Regions from separate parts of the Shewanella sp. cp20 genome, predicted to be linked through region 4. Evidence: predicted binding sites of a transcription regulator. Region 4 holds the regulator's gene; each other region holds the start of a gene.
The links. The regulator sigma-54, encoded in region 4, starts transcription at its own class of promoters, with help from an activator protein. The targets are predictions, from matches to a motif close to GTTGGCACGNNNNTNGNNT.
Positions count from the first base shown of each region.

Region 1: a site for sigma-54 is predicted at 1,324-1,342, ahead of fliE (flagellar hook-basal body complex protein FliE). Genes of this name have one in related genera too.
Region 2: a site for sigma-54 is predicted at 1,298-1,316, ahead of DB48_RS13965 (TorF family putative porin). Genes of this name have one in related genera too.
Region 3: a site for sigma-54 is predicted at 1,897-1,915, ahead of pdsR (proteobacterial dedicated sortase system response regulator). Genes of this name have one in related genera too.

Region 1 is NZ_JPII01000030.1:73,278-76,688, reverse strand. Features, by position in the region: gene fliF (flagellar basal-body MS-ring/collar protein FliF) at 1-879, opposite strand, end outside; gene fliE (flagellar hook-basal body complex protein FliE) at 938-1,270, opposite strand; gene DB48_RS12665 (sigma-54-dependent transcriptional regulator) at 1,439-2,782, opposite strand; gene DB48_RS12660 (sensor histidine kinase) at 2,775-3,411, opposite strand, start outside.
Region 2 is NZ_JPII01000042.1:67,961-71,371, reverse strand. Features, by position in the region: gene DB48_RS13980 (DUF4240 domain-containing protein) at 1-73, opposite strand, end outside; gene DB48_RS13975 (hypothetical protein) at 218-628, shown strand; gene DB48_RS13970 (HU family DNA-binding protein) at 880-1,152, shown strand; gene DB48_RS13965 (TorF family putative porin) at 1,392-2,084, shown strand; gene DB48_RS20305 (hypothetical protein) at 2,413-2,586, shown strand; gene DB48_RS13960 (methyl-accepting chemotaxis protein) at 2,626-3,411, opposite strand, start outside.
Region 3 is NZ_JPII01000048.1:293,800-297,210, reverse strand. Features, by position in the region: gene pdsS (proteobacterial dedicated sortase system histidine kinase) at 1-1,123, opposite strand, end outside; gene pdsR (proteobacterial dedicated sortase system response regulator) at 1,126-1,818, opposite strand; gene DB48_RS20575 (YMGG-like glycine zipper-containing protein) at 2,039-2,389, shown strand; gene pdsO (sortase-associated OmpA-like protein PdsO) at 2,299-2,793, shown strand; gene DB48_RS17190 (marine proteobacterial sortase target protein) at 2,833-3,411, shown strand, end outside.
Region 4 is NZ_JPII01000026.1:4,958-8,368, forward strand. Features, by position in the region: gene ptsN (PTS IIA-like nitrogen regulatory protein PtsN) at 1-246, opposite strand, end outside; gene hpf (ribosome hibernation promoting factor) at 249-536, opposite strand; gene DB48_RS08850 (RNA polymerase factor sigma-54) at 567-2,054, opposite strand; gene lptB (LPS export ABC transporter ATP-binding protein) at 2,188-2,919, opposite strand; gene lptA (lipopolysaccharide transport periplasmic protein LptA) at 2,916-3,411, opposite strand, start outside.

The DNA of each region.
Region 1 (3,411 bases), on a different contig from region 4:
CGGGTTATAACGCTTGGCGGTCTGCTCGACAGAGGTAAAATCCATGTTCACGTCGACCTGGGCGGTGAAGTTCTCCGGCCCTAGGATCGGCATCAAAATCGATTCAATCTTGGTGCGGTATTCGGCTTCTTTCTGCTGAACTAGCTCAAGCTCGCGTCTCGCCCGCGCCGAACCTGCGGTTTGGCTGCCTGAGTTTAACAGGCGGCCGTTAGAGTCTGTCACCGTGACGCGAGTCGGCTCGAGGCCGTGTACCGCCGAGGCGACGATATCCACGATAGAATCGACCTCTTCCTGACCCAGTCCGCCACGACGAGTATTAACCACCACGGTCGCGCTAGGCTTAGAGCGATTGCGGGCAAATACGTTCTCTTTAGGAATGGCCAAGATCACCTTGGCGCGGCTAACGCTCTTTAACTCTTCGATGGTACGTGCCAGGTTTTGCTCCTGGCTGTTCTTGAGTCTGGCGGCCTCCATGCGCTGGCTGACGCCAAAGCCGCTGTCTTTTGACAGGTAGTCGTCACGACTCGGCGAGTTATCGATACCGGCACGGCTCAGCATCATCTTGACGTCTTGGTACTGATCTTCCGGCACCTTTAACACATCGACATCGATCTGATAGTTGACCTTGTTCTTGTCCAGCACATCGAGAACCTGCACCATCTCCTGGGTATCCATCTTACCCAGCGGACGGTATTCGGGCTCCTGGGCCCACAACATGACGAAGACGGCCAGTGCCAGACAGATCGCCAGCGCCAGGATCATAGTGATCTGCCTGAGCATGTCGACACCGCCAAACATTCCGCCGCTGGGCTTATGTTCTTCTTGTACGCCGCCTGCCACCATATCCTGTGTTGTGCCAGCGCCAGTTCCGACTACCATATCTGTGCTCACGATAAATACCTGCCGTTATCTTTCTTAATCTTTAGGGGATCCATGCCTAGACAGGCATACTCATGATCTCTTTGTAGGCTTCCACCAGCTTGTTACGTACCTGAACCGTGGCCTCAAATGCCACACTGGCCTTTTCTCTGGCAATCACAGTGTCGGACAGGGTCACTCGGGTATCGCCCATGTCCAGGCGTGCCTGTAAGGAGGAGGATGTGGCCTGCAGCGCACCGACATTGCCTACGGCCTCGGACAAGAGGCTGCCAAAGTCGCTGCCGCTGGTGTTAGCCACCTGCTGAGTGATATTAGGTGTGATCCCATTAGGCTTGATCTCGCCCGTGAGTGTCTGCATCTCTTGCAGTAATGAATTGGCACCTATCTGCATCTTGGCCTCCGCTATCGTCGTGAAATTGACGAAATCTATTCTCATTCAGAGCAATGCAATATGTTTGCCAAAAATAGAAAAAGCCGACAAACCCACATTTACTGGGTGTCGGCTTATGATGAAAGGTATGCCCCAGCGACAGGGCTAGGCCATATGGCTCACAACCTATCAGGCCGGGATCTGAATCCCCATGTCACGCATGCGCGCCATCTTGTATCTCAGGGTGCGGGCACTGATCCCCAGTTTTTCGGCCACCTGTTTACGGCTGCCGTTACACTGATTGAGGGTCTCTAAGATGATCACATGCTCCTGAGCCTTAAGTTCATCCCCCAGGCCTTCTGGCTCGTTGGCTTTCTCGCTCTCACCTATGGGCTCAAGTATCACATCCTGGGTATCGATAACGATATCCTTGGCCGTGATAAATTCGCCAGTTTGCAGGATGAGGGCGCGCTGTACCACGTTATCCAGCTCTCGCACATTACCCGGCCACCTGTGGCCCAATAGGCGCCTGCTCGCCTGTTCATCTAGGCTTGGCGCCACGGCTAAACCGGCAGCCTTGGTATGGCGCAACACTAAGTGCCGCGCCAGCGGCAAGATATCTGCCGGGCGTTGATGCAGCGCCGGCCAGGTCAGCGGGAACACATTGATGCGATAGTAGAGGTCTTCCCTGAAATCGCCCTTGGTTGCCATGGCCTTAAGGTCACGGTTCGAGGTCGCCAGCACGCGCACATCGAGTTTGATGGTCTTGCGGCCACCGAGACGCTCGACTTCCCGCTCTTGCAATACCCTGAGGAGCTTGGCCTGCAGCCCGAGATCCATCTCGGAGATCTCATCGAGCAAGAGTGTGCCTCCCTGGGCCTGTTCAAACTTGCCGGGACAGGCCTGATAGGCGCCGGTAAAGGCCCCCTTCTCATAACCAAACAGGGTGGCTTCGAGCATATTTTCCGGGATCGCGGCGCAGTTTATCGCCACGAAGGGCTCACCAGCCCGCTGACTGTGTTGGTGAATATAGCGGGCAAGCACCTCTTTACCCGAGCCGCTCGGCCCCATGATCATCACGGAGGCGTCGGACTGGGCCACCTTCTGCGCCAGCGCCAGGAGCGCCAGACTGCGTTCGTCGGCGACCACAGGTTGATCTTCGATTAGCTTAGGTTTGAGATAACGCGACACCTGATTAAGTAACACCTCAGGCGCGAAAGGCTTCGCCAGATAGTCCACCGCGCCAAGTTTAATGGCGCTGACCGCACAGTCTATGGTGGCAAAAGCCGTCATCAATAGGATGGGGATCTGGGCATTATGCTGCTGAAGATAATTCACCAGGCCAAGGCCGCCTATCCCCTCCATCTGCACGTCGCTGATCACCATATCGAAATCCTGCCCCTTGAGCGCGACGATAGCCGCCTCGGCCGATTCGACATCGACGCATTCATACTGTGCCAGCAACAAGGTATCCACCAGGGCTTCGCGCAGCGCCGCGTCATCTTCAACGAGTAATATCTTGGCTTCAGCCATGGCTTACCTCCAGCCTAGATTCGGCCTCAACAGCCGGCAGGTTAAACGAGGCGCGACATCCCTTTCCCGCAATACAATTGAGCTGCAGGCGGCCCCGATGATTGGCAACAACCGTCTGCACAACGGCTAAGCCCAGGCCAGTCCCTTGCGACTTGGTGGTAAAGAAAGGTTCTAACACCTTCTCCTGCATGCCAGCATCTAGCCCCTTACCGTTATCTATCACCTCGAAGGCAATAGAATCAGCCTCATCCTGGGCACTCAGCCAGATCTGACTGGCACCGGCCTCGATGCTGTTCATCACCAGATTGTTGATCGCCGAGCTCAGCGCCGCTGCGTTAGCCTTAAACTGCTGCTGAGAGTCGAGTTTAAGGTGCAGTTGACAGCCTTTACGCTCGGCAATCGGTTCGCAGTTGGCCATCACTGAGTCCACGACCTGCTGCATGTTGCAGACATCGGTCAACTCCTGCTGGCGCCCCTTGGCCATCAGCAACATATCGTCGACCTGTTGCGACAGCTCGTTGAGCCTGTCGATAAGCTTACCCTGAAAACGCTCCCTTGAGGCCTGCGTCAACTTAGGACTCCCTAAGTTAGCCGCGTAGAGCAAGGCGGCCGACAACGGCGTGCGTACC
Region 2 (3,411 bases), on a different contig from region 4:
CGGCCGCCAGGCTTTCCTGATCCTGCTGAGGTTCGCTGCGGGTCACTAACTGCCAAAATTCACTCTCTGTCATGGGGTTCTCACGCTATCTAAGTCCGCCACATCTTACCCTAACTGGCAACGCTGAGCAGCAAAGATAGGCAAATTAGGCAAAGCATTGGACTAAGTTGCACCATTTTTCTACACTGCGGGGCAAATCATTCACCCAAGAGCCAAGATGAACCGACCGACTCCCAGCATACTGCTACTGATCGCCCTCTATATCGTTATCGCCATTCTCGCCGGCTGGCGCGCGTTAGACAGCCAGACACTCGATCTCTTTACCCTGGGCGTGATCCCTGTGCTGATCGGGCTGATCGCACGCACCAACTGGGCTAGCCTGGTACTGAAGATCTATATTGGCATACAAACCCTGGGGTTCACGGCGCTTGGAGCCACAGCGGTGATCGCCTATCAGATCACCCCTGAAGACGTTAAGGTGGTGGTGCGTGGACAGGAACTGCCTATCTGGGCTATCGCCCTGGTGATCACCATACTCTTGAGTTTTCAGTGGTATATGGCCTTCTCTAAGAGCATGAAACAGTATCTGCCACAAGCGGCGCAAACGAGCGATAAACGCGAGGCTTAAATAATCCCCCAGGCAAATCAGCAAAATAAGGCCCAAGCCTTGTCTGGTGAGCCTTTCAAGCCAAGAGTGGGAAATATCGGCCGCTTTTTGCTGCCACTAAGGTAAATTTTTACTGAATTTGACTGAAAGCACCCTTTGGGCGCATAAAACCGCTTTCATTATAGGGATGCTTGTGGCATGTTAAGTCCAGCAATTGCAAGTATCTAATGTAATTGGTATTACTAAATCTACGGAAAGAAGAGACTATCCAAATGAATAAAACTGAACTTGTTGCAAAAATAGCGGAAAGCGCTGAACTCACTAAAGCTGAAGCTGCTCGCGCCTTAAAGTCTTTCGAAGAAACGGTAGCGGAAGCGATGAAGAACGGCGAAAAAATCTCTATTGTAGGTTTTGGTTCTTTCGAGACCACTAGCCGTGCAGCACGTACAGGCCGCAACCCACAGACGGGCAAAGAAATTCAGATCCCAGCGGCTGTAGTACCTAAGTTTAAAGCCGGTAAGACGCTAAAAGACAGCGTAAACTAAATCGGTATTTAATCCGTCGAAAAAACCTCCGCCATGGAGGTTTTTTTATGCACCTTCCTAGTGCATGCTCTGCCTCATTTTTAATCAATCGCTTGCCTACCCCTGACGAAAATAAAATAACTAATTGAAAAATAACTAATAAATATTTGGCACACTCTTCGCTATAGCTTGTACGCGGCCTGACAATACTCATAACAACAGGCAAGGCCGCTCCCATAGACCAATAAGAAGGAATGAGTATGAAACAAGCATTGCGAACCCTAAGCCTACTCGCGGGCACCTTGATGGTGGCCTTACCTGCCAGCGCTAGCGTCACGGGCAACATTGGTGCGACCTCCAACTACTTGTGGCGCGGTGCCACCCAGACAGGAGACGCACCCGCGGTTCAAGGCGGCATAGACTTCGAACACGATAGCGGCCTCTACTTAGGCACATGGGCTTCTAATGTGGATTTCGGTGACAACACCAGCTACGAGATCGACTTCTATGGCGGCTATGCGGGCAGCGTGGGGGAAGATTTTGGCTATGACATCAGCTATCTCTACTACGCCTATCCCGACAGCGGTTCGAGCATAGACTTCGGTGAAGTCACCCTGGCCCTAAGTTGGAAGTGGTTTAGTCTCGCCTATTCCCAGGTAGTCAATGCCGATAGCGATGTGGCAGCCGATCCTTTCGATGAGAAAGATCTCAGCTACATCAACGCAGGTTTTAGCTTCCCGCTGTCGGAAACCCTGTCATTCTCGGCGCACTATGGCTACTCCAGCGGCGATGTGGTCAACGCCTGGTTCGATACCGACAACTATGCCGACTACTCCCTCTCTCTGGATAAGGAGACAGACTTTGGTACCATCTCCTTCTTGGTCAGCGATACCGACCTCGACGGTGACGATCCGAAAGTGTTGGTAGGCTACAGCTATAGTTTCGATTTGTGATCTAAATTTAAATGAGTTGCCACTAATTTAGCTGGCAACTCACTATTGTTCAGCCGCTATTCCATTTAAAAACAATTAATTAAAGTCAACACATTCACCAACGCCCTCCGATTTAGTCGAGAAAATCGACAAATACAAATGTGTTAACTCGATCAAACAAAAATTGAAAATCCCCTGCTATTTTTCTCATTAGCGCTCGCTAATGTGCCCAGGCCTTAGGACGCTAAACTAGCTAACGCTTTGACTCAGTTAACTTTATGTTAAAGCGGCTCAGTGCTAAGCAGCACCAAATGAGTGCTCAAGCACTTTATTTGACGAGGATTTCAATATGGCTCAGTTACTCGATGTTATTCCGAACGATGCTGAAATCGAAGCGATCACAGCACCTAAAAACCCTAAGGCCGCCTGTGAGCTGCAACACAGACGCGAAGTCAAACGTCGCCTGGAAGAGTTACTCGAAGAGGCGGCCCTCAAACGCGCCATGGGGGGCGATTTCTACTGAAAGTTAGCGATTAGGGTAGGTCATCCCTACCCTTAGATGCTAATCCGCCTGGCAGTGAACAACCTTAGTCAGGCTATTGGCTAACGCCTGCAGCTGCTCAACCCGTCTGGCCAACTGCTCGCCCTCAATAGCAACCGATTCGGATACTTGGTTAGTGCCCACCACACTGCTGGCCACCTCGCTGCTGGCACTATTTAGCTGGGTGAGCGCCTCTCCTTGCTGGGTCATTAACCCCGCCAGCTGATTAACGTCATGAACCACACTGGCAATCTGGTCGATGATCTGCGTCAGCTCCTCCGCACTCTGCTCTATCACTCTTTGTCCTTGAATCACCTCGTCACGGCTGTTGCCGAGCAGCTGACGTATCTCTATCGCAGAGCGGTTACTCTTAGCCGACAGCTCCCTGACTTGTTCCGCCACCACGGCAAAGCCTCGTCCATACTCGCCGGCCCTGGCCGCCTCAATTGCCGCGTTTAGCGCCAGTAGATTCGTTTGCTCCGCCACAGAGGTAATGAGATCGGCAACCGAGACGATCTCCTGATTGCTTTTCAGTATCGCCGCAATCGCATTGGTCGACGCCTCTAAGGATTGGGCGCTATTGGCCGCCCGGCGATCGATAGATTGGCAACGCCCCTTTAGCTCCTCCATAAACTGTTCAGATTGACGCATGTCTTGGGTCATCTGCGACACCTGCTGACTCATCTGCTCTGCGGCACTGGCCTGAGATTCGCAGTTCACATTAAGCTGAGTCACCTGCCGATGAAGTGTCAACGCCTGGGTGTCCAGCGCGGTGGCGACGCCCGACAGGGCCGAGGCATCCTCACT
Region 3 (3,411 bases), on a different contig from region 4:
AGGTGGAGCCAAATTGGCCGGCCAGGGCCTTGCGGATATGGCTGCCCTCCAGCACGGTAGAGTCCTTGAGCGAGTCGACGAAATGCTTCGGCGGTGTGGTCAGAATACGATAGTAGAGCGGGTGCAGGAACTGCTGCTTAAAGCGGCCCCAGAAGGTATCCGGCGTCTGCTCGGTCGCCGTCTGCGCCCACACGTTGGTGCTGCTGTAGATGTCGCCCGACTTTGCCAATACCCGGCCGTGGCGGTCCACCACCCAGATCCGTGAGCTGTTATGGCTCATCCCCTTGATGATGCTCTCGATCTCAGGCGAGGGCACGAGCACTGTACCTAGCTTGCTGACATCATCTGTGGCCGAGGTGCCGACTATCGCCTCGACATGACGTTTCTTCCTGTCGTTGACATCGACGATGGCAAAGCCCAGCTTGCTGCCCACCATCTCCAGCGGCATCCTCAGCTCGATATTGTAGCCTTTGTCGGTTTTTAGCCACTTGCCCTGGATGCGCACCTCTGGGGTGACCGGCTGTGACTTACGGGGATCGGCGGGAAGCTCGAAGGCGCTGATCCAGCCGTCGCGTATGGTGGCCACGATATAGCGGCGAAATTGGCCATCGGGCGCCAGGGTGGCGATGGCCAGATGATCGTTGTTGTCGATGCGCAGGCTGTTGGTGCCGCGGTAGATCACCTTAGGATCTGTCACCTCGAAATAACCATAGAGGTAACCGGCGTACTTACCCACCATGTGGGTAAAACGGATGTTGAGCGGCTTGCCGTCATCGGCCTTAAACAGCTGATGGTCGGCGCCGTAGGTCAGGGCGCGGTGACGATTATCGGCCCATTCGCCCAGCTTGCCGTCCAGATGGATAGGGCCGGTTAACGGGTAGGCGTAGAGATCCCGTCCCTTCTTGACCTGTGACAGAAAACTCGCCTGCTTGTCGAACAGCTTAGGGCGTTCATGCAGGGCGGTGGCTAGCGCCTGGGTCGTGCCCTCCAGGGTCTTCTCCTGACCGTGGCGCAGGTATTTTTCCATCTCCCACACATATTGGTAGCCAAGCCAGGGCAGGCAGAGCAGGAAGAGAGAGAGTATGGCGACCTTAGTGCGCAGGCCGATGGGCAGATTAAACATGCTTAGTCTTGGGTATCCCAGCGGTAGCCCATGCCGTAGACGGTATCGATGCAATCGAACTCAGGGTCTTGGCTGATAAATTTCTTGCGGATCCGCTTCACATGGGAGGTGATGGTGCTGTCATCTACATAGATCTTGGCATCTTGCATCAATGCCTGGCGGCTACGCACGTGGCCGGGGCGCTTGGCCAGGGCGTGCACCATCCAAAATTCGGTGACCGTCAGTTCGATAGGCTGCTGTTTCCAGTAGACCTGAATGCGGTTGACATCTATGGTCAGGTTACCGTGCTCTATCATGCCATCTTGCGGATTGGCGCCATTTTGGATGTCCGAGCGCCTAAATAGCGCGGCCAGGCGTGCGATCAGATGGGGGAAGCTGACGTCTTTGCTCAGGTAGTCGTCGGCGCCCAGTCTCAGGCCGCAGACGGTGTCGAAGTCACTGTCTCTGGCGGTCAAAAAGATGATAGGCAAAGTGTTCGACATGGCCCTGAGCGACTGGCACAGGGTAAAGCCTCCGTCTATCTCATCTTCCAGGCCGATATCGATGATCGCTAAGTCAGGCAGACGAGTGTTGAAGGCCTCCATGGCGCTGGGGCGATTAGCGTACGCCTGCACAAAGTAGCCTTGCTGTTGCAGCACCTCTTTGTAGTTCTCGCGGATAGCCGCCTCATCTTCAACTATTGCAATACGCTTCATGATCCATCCATTACAGCTTAGTGTTTCTGGAGTGTGACTATACAGCAAAATACCGGGGAGAAAAGTGGCCCGGGGCAAATGCCATTTTCTTGCCACATTTGGTCTGCGCATCGTCATTTTTGTACCCCTGACTTGCCATTTCACTCATGTTTAATGACCTCATCGACAGGAACCACAAGGTTCTGATTAAACCCATCCATGTCAACTTGAGGATTTTCCCATGAAGAAGCAGATCATCGCCGCATTAATCAGTGTTTCATTATTTGGCAGCTCAATGGCTTTCGCTGCCCCCGCAACTCAAGCGACGCAAACGACAAACAGCAGCTCGACTGATGAAGAGGCGCTTATCGGTGTCGGCTCAGGCATAGTGCTGGGCGCCGTGGTAGCCGGCCCTGTGGGCGCGATTATCGGCGCCTTTACCGGTGGCATGATAGGCCAGACGGTGGCCAACGACAGCGAGATCAAGCAGCAGCAGGCCGCATTAGCCGAGAAGGAGAGTCGCCTGATGGCGCTCAAGCAGCAAAACGAGGCGCTGCTGACGGTGCAGCAGGAGTATCAAGAGCCAAGGTAGAACTGGCTCAGCTCAGACAACATCAGGGCACTCGCCTGGAAGAGCTGGCCCTAGGCCTCAACGTGCAGTTTAAGACAGGATCTTCGACCGTCGAGCCTCACTTTAAGGGGCAGCTCGATGAGGTGGCCGATGCCATGGCAATCTCGCCCCAGCTCAAGCTGGATCTGACTGGTTACGCCGATAGACGCGGCGACAGCAGCTACAACCAGGCGTTGTCTGAGCAGCGCGTCGCCGAGGTAAGAAGTTACCTGGTAGCTAAAGGCGTGGATGAGGCCAGGCTCGATGCCAAAGCCTATGGTGCCAGCGCACCGGTTAAGGATGAACAGAGCTTCGAAAATGATTTCTTCGATCGCCGCGTGACCATCAAGTTGCTGCCTGGCGATACCGCCCTGGCTTCAAACTAGATTTTGCACCATGAAGCAACGCGTAAAAGGAGAAATAAGATGTTGCCACGCCCGTATCTCAGGATGAACCAGACCGACCTTTGCCCCCCGAGGGGGGCGTTTTTTTCTCGCCAGCGTCTGGTACTTGCCGCCTTGGTGTTAAGTGTTACTGCGCTCGGCTCGGCGGCGCCTGCCTTTGGGCGCATGAGTCAGCTATCGGAACCTAATGTGCATGGCGCCAGATTTGACGAGCAGCTGCATCATTTTGACCTGCCGGCAGCCGACGAACCTACTCTGGGGCAGGGCGTGCTCGAGTATCGTCTAAATGGCGTTCAATTGGGCAGTGGCCTGCCGGCGACGGCGCTAGCGGTGGATACCCAGGTGCAGATGAACATCTCCGGCTGGATCAACCGGGTGTCGGTGAAGCAGGTGTTTGTCAACGACACTGCCCACTGGCTTAATGGCCGCTATCAGTTCCCGCTCCCCCATGATGCGGCGGTCGACAGCCTTAAGTTGCATATTGGTCAGCGGGTGATCGTCGGTGAGATCCAGCCCAAGGAGGTGGCCAGACAAACCTTCGAGCAGGCCAAAGTAGAGGGCAAGAAGGCGAGCCTGGTGAGCCAGCAAAGACCCAATATC
Region 4 (3,411 bases):
ACATTTAACCAGTACGGCCACGGGTTGATCTATGTTGGTCAGCCGCCCGTGAGGAATCGCGATACCATTGCCTATACCTGTGCTGCCCATTTTCTCTCGAGCCAGAAGGCTTTCAAAAATTTCTTGAGAGGAGAGGGTAGGGTACTGGACAGCGGCTAAGTCGCTGATAAGCTCCAGTACCTTTTTCTTACTGCCCGGAGTGGCGCAGGTGGTGCACTCCGGCCGCAGGATGGTACTCAGTTCCATCGTTAATGTTTAGTAAGCTTCTCTTTGTGTTTAATGACCTGACGATCGAGTTTGTCAATCAGGGAGTCTATCGCGGCATACATGTCCGCATGTTCGGATGTTGCGAACACTTCTCCGCCGCGGAGATGTAACTTTGCCTCAACCTTCTGTTGCAACTTTTCGACATTTAATACAACGTGCACATTATTGATCTGATCGAAATGACGTTCAAGCTTTGTGAATTTCTCTTCGATGTAGCTTCGTAGAGATTGGGTGATCTCGATATGGTGCCCAGTCAGGTTTATTTGCATAAAGATAGTCCTCCAGTTTCCAGGTTTGTTTTATAAGCTCTTGCGCTGATTCGACGGCGGTATCAGCATCGCTTCGCGATACTTGGCAATGGTGCGTCTAGCTACCTTGATACCCTGTTCGGCCAAGAGTTGAGCCATCTTGCTGTCGCTCAATGGCTTTTTCTGGTTTTCCGCAGCAACCAGCTTCTTGATGAAGGCGCGTATTGCTGTTGAAGAGCACTCTCCGCCATCGTCGGTACCGACGTGACTGGAGAAGAAGTATTTGAGTTCGAAGATCCCTCTCGGGGTATGCATATATTTTTGTGTGGTCACACGCGAGATGGTGGACTCGTGCATCTCCACCGCCTCGGCAATGTCGTTCAGTACCATGGGCTTCATCGCCTCTTCGCCAAATTCGAAGAAGCCTTGTTGGAAGTCGACGATACAGTTGGTCACCTTGAGCAGGGTCTCGTTGCGGCTCTCCAGGCTCTTGAGGAACCATTTGGCTTCCTGCAGGTGGCCACGAATAAACTGGCCATCAGCCTGGCTCTTGGTGCTGCGCGCCATGGCGGCATACTGCTGATTGACGTTGATCTTGGGCATGCTGTCGGGATTGAGCTCGACCACCCAGCGTCCCTTCTTCTTGGTGACAGTCACATCCGGGATCACATACTCGTCGCGGCTGGCGGTGATGGCGAGGCCGGGACGGGGGTTGAGTGTCTGGATCAGGGCGATGGCATCTCTTAGGTCATCTTCTTTGAGTTTGGTCTTGCGCATCAGCAGACGGAAGTCGCGGCCGGCGATGAGATCCAGATGTTCCTTGATCAGCATGCGGGCATTGGCGATATGCGGCGTGTCGTCGCTGTATTGGGCGAGCTGAATCGTCAGGCATTCGCTGAGATCCCTTGCCGCCACGCCGATGGGATCGAAGTGTTGTACCCGCTTGAGAACAGCCTCGACCTCGTCGAGTTCGATCTCAGGATCGCCCATGGCCTCGAGAATATCTTCACAGGTCTGGGTCAGGTAACCACGCTCGTCGATGGCATCTATGATGGCGGTGGCGATGGCCAGATCGTTATCGGAAAAGGGGGTCAGGTTCTTCTGCCATTCAAGGTGTTCATACAGGCCTTCGCTGGTTTCACCCTGAAAAGGCATGTCGTCGTCACGCATGGCGCCCGAGCTGGAGTTGGGCGAGGCGGTATAGACCTCGTCCCAGGTGGTATCGACCGGTAGCTCGTCTGGCATGGAGTCCTGGGTCAGGGCGTCAGAGGTCTCGACACCTGAATTATCCTGGCTCGAATCCAGCTCTATCTTGTCGTCGTACTTGGTGTCGAAGTTGTCGCTGACGGCATCATCTTGCAGCTCGACGTTGGCGCTCTCCTGCTCTTCGTCCAACTCCAGTAGCGGGTTAGATTCTAATGCCTGCTGGATCTCCTGCTGCAACTCTAATGACGACAACTGCAACAGACGAATGGCCTGTTGTAGCTGGGGCGTCATGGTGAGATGCTGACCCATTTTGAGCTGAAGTGACGCTTTCATCGTACTGCTATTCCCTTGTTTCTAATTATAAAATGAGAAAGCTCTGGCTATATGTGCCGGACAAATATATCGAATAGTCGCTAAGGCCACAATCTAAGATAGGTTTTTCTGTGTGGCCCCGTTATAAGATTAACTATAGCTTGAATTGTTCACCTAAGTACACTGCTCGTACTTGCTGGTTGTCTAAGATTTCGGCGGGTGTGCCTTCGGCGATCAGATTACCATGGCTGACGATATAGGCTTTCTCACAGACATCTAGTGTTTCGCGCACATTATGGTCGGTGATCAACACCCCCAGGCCACGATTCTTGAGCTGTTCGATGATCTTCTTGATGTCGATGACCGAGATGGGATCGACCCCGGCGAAAGGCTCGTCGAGAAGAATAAATTTAGGGTTGGCGGCCAGCGCCCTGGCGATCTCTACTCGGCGACGTTCACCGCCAGAGAGTGCCATGCCGTGGCTGTCACGGATGTGGGTGATATGGAACTCTTCCAGCAGGTGTTCCAGTTCCTCTTCGCGGCCGTCGTTGTTCAGGTCGCTGCGGGTCTGCAGCACGGCCATGATGTTGTCGCGTACCGAGAGCTTACGAAAGATGCTGGCTTCCTGAGGCAGATAACCTATGCCCTTGCGGGCGCGCAGATGCATGGGATCCAGCGTCAGGTCGTCATCGTCAATAAAGATGCGGCCCTTGTCGCTCTGCACCAATCCGACGACCATGTAGAAGGTGGTGGTCTTGCCGGCGCCGTTTGGCCCCAGCAGGCCGACGATCTGCCCGGTCTTGACCGTGAGGCTCACGTCTTGGACAACGGCACGACTCTTATAGCTCTTGGCGAGGTTCTCCGCCTTCAAGGTTAGGTGTGTCATTGTTTTTCCTGTTTGGGCTGTTCGGGTTTCTGTTCTGGCTGGATCTGCTCCTGATAGTTCTCAGGCTGAATGATGGTGATCACTCTGTCTTTGCCGCTGCTCTCGGCGATCAGCTGTTGCTGCTCTATGTTGTAGCGGATCTGCGAGCCTGTGACCTGGCTGCCTTCCTGTTCCAGGGTGGCGTCGCCGATCAGTGTCAGGGTGCGGCTGGACAGCTCGTAGCGTATCTCCTTGGCGCTTGCAGATGCTGGGCGGCCATCTTCCATCACCTGAGTGTAGGTGGCTGGGTTGCCGGTGGCGATGAGGATCTTGCCGCTATTCTTCTCTTTGCTGAAGGCGCGCAGCTCACTGGCCAAAATCTTGATTGAGCCTTGTGTGACTTCTACCGGACCGTGGAAGATGATCTGGTTGTTCTTGATGTCGGCCTCCTGGCTGGCGGCAGAGATCTTAACCTCTTGCAGCAGGTCGTTTACCTTGGCGTGGGCGCCAATA